DNA from 2 places in the Vibrio campbellii CAIM 519 genome. Region 1 is predicted to be linked to the other one. Evidence: riboswitches for the same ligand, from Rfam matches in the RefSeq annotation. Region 1 holds a riboswitch; the other holds the start of a gene.

Region 1 (2,206 bases):
ATGTACCGCCTTTTTCTGGCTCTTTAGATGACCCAACAAATACCGGAATATCGTGACGAAGAGCTGGAACCAATGTTGAAGGGTGCAGGATCTTTGCGCCAAAGTTTGCCATCTCTGATGCTTCGCTAAAGCTGATCTCTGGGATTGGCGCTGCTTTTGAGGCGATACGTGGATCAGTGGTGTAGATGCCCGGAACGTCAGTCCAAATCTCTAGACCTGCTGCTTTCACACCTTCTGCAATGAGTGCTGCACTGTAGTCACTGCCGCCACGGCCAAGCGTGGTGGTATTACCTTCTTCATCTGAGCCAATGAAACCTTGGGTGATAACCACGTATTCTTGGCAAAGGGGTACCAATCTTTCTTGTGCTAGCTGTGAAATGGTCTCGACATTAGGTTCAGCTCGACCAAAATTGCCATCGGTTTTTAGCACGTCGCGAATATCAAAACGAACTGCATTCACACCACGCTCACGCATTAGTTGCGAAAGGATATGAGTCGACATTAATTCACCACAAGCGACTAAATGATCGGTCAGTTTCGTGCTTGCTTGGATTGAAGCGGCCTCTGCCAAGCTAGTGACAGTATCAAGAATTGAATAAACCTCTGCCGCAGCTTCGGTTGCCTCCTCAAGTTGCGACAGAATCGATTCGTGGATGCCTGCTAGTTTCTGAAGTACTTCCGCACGATGTTCTTGGTCTTGAACACCATTTGCCAGTTCAACCAATAGGTTAGTGACACCTGAGCAAGCACTGCTAACCACAAGGCGAGTATTTGGGTTGTTTTCTATGATAGTGGAGCAACGACTCATTGCCTCAAAGTTGGCAACACTGGTTCCACCGAATTTTGCTACGTTAAATGCGCTCACTGCGTTCTCCCACGACTTCCTGAAAAAAATAACAACAATTAATTGGTTGCCTAATACATCCGATGTTTGGTGAGGAAAGGAACAGAGCAAATAGAGAGGTAGTTAGAATGTAATTTGAAAATTTACCCTCAGAAGCTCTTCATCATACGGCGCTGATGACAGTTGATGGGACTCAACCCAAGTCAACCGACAAGCCAAATCCTGCAACTTTGACTTACCTCGGCACTACTCCCCCTGAGTGATTGGTATTGGAATTGCGGTTCCACAAATCACCTGCCTGGGCAGTGCTCCTCTTCTGCATAAAGCTTAAACATTGAACGGTTTTGCTGTCACATTGTCAACCAATATCTCAACCATTATGAAAGTTTTTATTAACGAATTTGTGACAGTGGTTTGACCTCTATACTCAGGGCTAATTGCCGATAGAGGAAAAATCTATTAGGGTGAAAACTTCGATACCTGAGCCAACCCTTTGAATAGAACTTTTATAACGCTCAGGATGAATGACTGCAATCAAGGAGCTGACATGCCGATCCAAAGCTTTATCCCCCCCCACCGCATTTTGATGGGACCTGGTCCCTCTGATATTTCCCCTCAAGTTTTACAAGCGCTTAGCCGACCAACAGTTGGCCATTTAGACCCACTTTTCATCGCCATGATGGATGAGCTAAAACAACTGCTTAAATATGCTTTCCAAACAGAAAATGAATTTACTATCGCAGTTTCTGCGCCGGGCAGCGCGGGCATGGAAACGTGCTTTGTTAACCTGATTGAAAAGGGCGACAAGGTCATCGTCTGCCGCAATGGTGTTTTCGGTGAGCGTATGCGCGAAAACGTAGTTCGTGCTGGTGGGAAAGCGGTTGTCGTCGATGATGAGTGGGGAACGCCTGTATCGGTCGATAAAGTTGAAGAAGCGTTAAAACAGCACCCTGATGCTAAGATTCTTGCTTTTGTTCATGCAGAAACATCGACGGGCGCGGTAAGTGACGCTCAAGCTCTGAGCAAGCTTGCGAAGCAATACGGTTTGTTATCGATTATCGATGCTGTGACCTCGCTTGGTGGTGTGCCCCTTAAAGTTGACGAGTGGCAGTTAGATGCGGTGTATTCCGGTAGCCAAAAATGTCTCTCGTGTGTTCCAGGTTTATCACCTGTGACACTTTCTCCGGCAGCTATTGAGAAGATTCAATCCAGAACGACACCGGTTCAAAGCTGGTTCTTGGATCAAAGCTTAGTATTGGGTTACTGGAGCGGAGAAGGAAAGCGCAGCTATCACCACACTGCACCAGTGAACAGTTTGTATGCCCTGCATGAAGCTCTACTTATCCTTAAGAATGAAGGTTT
Region 2 (2,206 bases), 1.6 Mb from region 1:
TAGCTCACGAGAAAATGCACGGAGGCTACGGATATTTAGAAGTGTTTTAGTCAGCTCAGACATAACGATTCCTATTAATAGGTTAAAAGTTTCTACATTGCTTATCGAGACGATAAATAAAATGCGAATCTAGATTTAAAAATTAGTGTCCTTATATTTAACTTTATCTTTCTCATATGTGCAAATGCTAATTCATGATTTAGATTAAATTTCTTTAGTTTTTTGGGGAGGAAACAATATTAATTAATCAATTTGAAATCTAATTAGTCATTTCCAACACTTTTCTCTTTATAGATACCATCTTTTTCTCGATTACCTTCATGTTTATTTATCGCTTGAATTTAATTTCTCTTTTTCTGACAGAGAAGGGTGAGATTGTGAATGTTGTTGTCGTCATATTTCTTTCATTTATTGTTACACGTAAAACTATGACGAATTTAATAGTAGTAATAAAGTTTCATAAACGACAACATAGAAGTGATTGCAGTTGCGTAATGTATGAGTTGATCACATTCCATTTATAAATCGAAAGTGCGATTATTTATTCATTTAATTTAGTTTGATGTGTTGCATTGGTAGGCCTCATGAGTACAATGGCTGTCACCTGATGCAATATTGCAGACAAATTGTTGTTAATTTGTACGATTAACAGTTAAATGTTTGTTATTGCCGTAGAGGTGCAGTCTCGAAGAGTAGCTATTATTGGGGTGATGCCAATGAATAATAGTGGAAGGCGATGATTGCCGAAGTAGGTGGCCTATCGAAGCCACTTGCTGGGGTTGTCTCTGAAAGGAACAACACTGCCATAGTATATTTACATTAAACTATGGAGCGCTACTGTAGGGTTGGGTGGAGTGTTCGCTTCCCTGTCGCTAAGTTCAACATGAGCACGTACCGTATGCTACGTGACTTGTCTGCAGTAGATCTCTAGCCAAACTTTGGTTTTTGAAGATCATGAATTTAATAGATTTTGCACATTCTCCTGTTTCGTTATTACCGCCTATTGTCGCACTGACGCTGGCGATTCTAACTCGACGTGTTTTAGTTTCTCTTGGTGTTGGTATCGTACTGGGTGCGGTGCTACTTAACGATTGGTCTATCGGTAACACGGTAGGTTATGTTAGCTCTCAAGTTTCTTCTGTCTTTATTGAAGACGGTGGTATTAATACTTGGAACATGAGCATTGTTGGCTTCCTAATCCTTTTGGGTATGACAACAGCACTGTTAACACTTTCTGGTGGTACTCGCGCTTTCGCCGAATGGGCGCAAACACGAGTAAAAAGTAAACGCGGCTCTAAACTTCTTGCAGCCTTCCTTGGCGTATTCATTTTTGTCGACGATTACTTTAATAGTCTTGCCGTTGGTGCGATCTCTCGCCCAGTGACTGACCGTTTCTACGTCTCTCGCGCCAAGCTTGCGTACATCCTTGACTCAACCGCTGCACCAATGTGTGTGATTATGCCAGCTTCTAGTTGGGGTGCGTACATCATTACCATCATCGGTGGTATCTTGGTGTCACACGGCATCACTGAATACTCGGCGCTTGGTGCTTACGTTCGTCTTATTCCTATGAACTTCTACGCAGTATTTGCTCTACTAATGGTATTTGCAGTGGCGTGGTTTGGTCTGGATATCGGTAAGATGCGTGAACATGAAATCGCAGCGTCTCAAGGCCGTGGTTTTGATAAAGATAAAGAGAACGACTCACAAGAAGCACACGACTTAAACGAAGAGCTAGATATTCGTGAAAGCGAGAAGGGTAAGGTTTCTGACCTAATTCTTCCTATCGTAACGCTTATTGTGGCGACTATTGCTTCAATGCTTTACACCGGTGGTCAAGCGCTAGCAGCAGATGGTAAAGAATTTGCGCTGTTGGGTGCATTTGAAAACACGGATGTTGGTACTTCTCTAATCTACGGTAGTTTACTTGGTCTAGCAGTTGCGTTGTTCACTGTTATTAAGCAAGGTCTACCAATGGTTGAGATTGCACGCACGCTTTGGATTGGTGCTAAGTCAATGTTTGGTGCAATCCTTATCCTTGTTTTCGCTTGGACTATTGGTTCAGTTATCGGTGACATGAAGACGGGTTCTTACCTATCTACAATGGCGCAAGGCAACATCAACCCACACTGGCTACCAGTTATCCTGTTCTTGCTGTCTGGCCTAATGGCGTTCTCTACGGGTACGTCATGGGGTACGTTCGGTA

The links. Region 1 has a riboswitch for lysine ahead of lysC (lysine-sensitive aspartokinase 3). Riboswitches for the same ligand answer to the same signal wherever they lie in the genome.
Region 2: linked by a shared signal. The riboswitch ahead of tet(35) (tetracycline efflux Na+/H+ antiporter family transporter Tet(35)) and the one ahead of lysC (lysine-sensitive aspartokinase 3) in region 1 are both predicted to bind lysine.

What each region holds. Positions count from the first base shown of each region.
Region 1 is NZ_CP015863.1:2,945,069-2,947,274, reverse strand. It holds gene lysC (lysine-sensitive aspartokinase 3) at 1-865, opposite strand, end outside; lysine riboswitch at 990-1,168, opposite strand; gene A8140_RS14145 (pyridoxal-phosphate-dependent aminotransferase family protein) at 1,392-2,206, shown strand, end outside.
Region 2 is NZ_CP015863.1:1,317,919-1,320,124, forward strand. It holds gene A8140_RS06300 (H-NS family histone-like protein) at 1-63, opposite strand, end outside; lysine riboswitch at 665-845, shown strand; gene tet(35) (tetracycline efflux Na+/H+ antiporter family transporter Tet(35)) at 955-2,206, shown strand, end outside.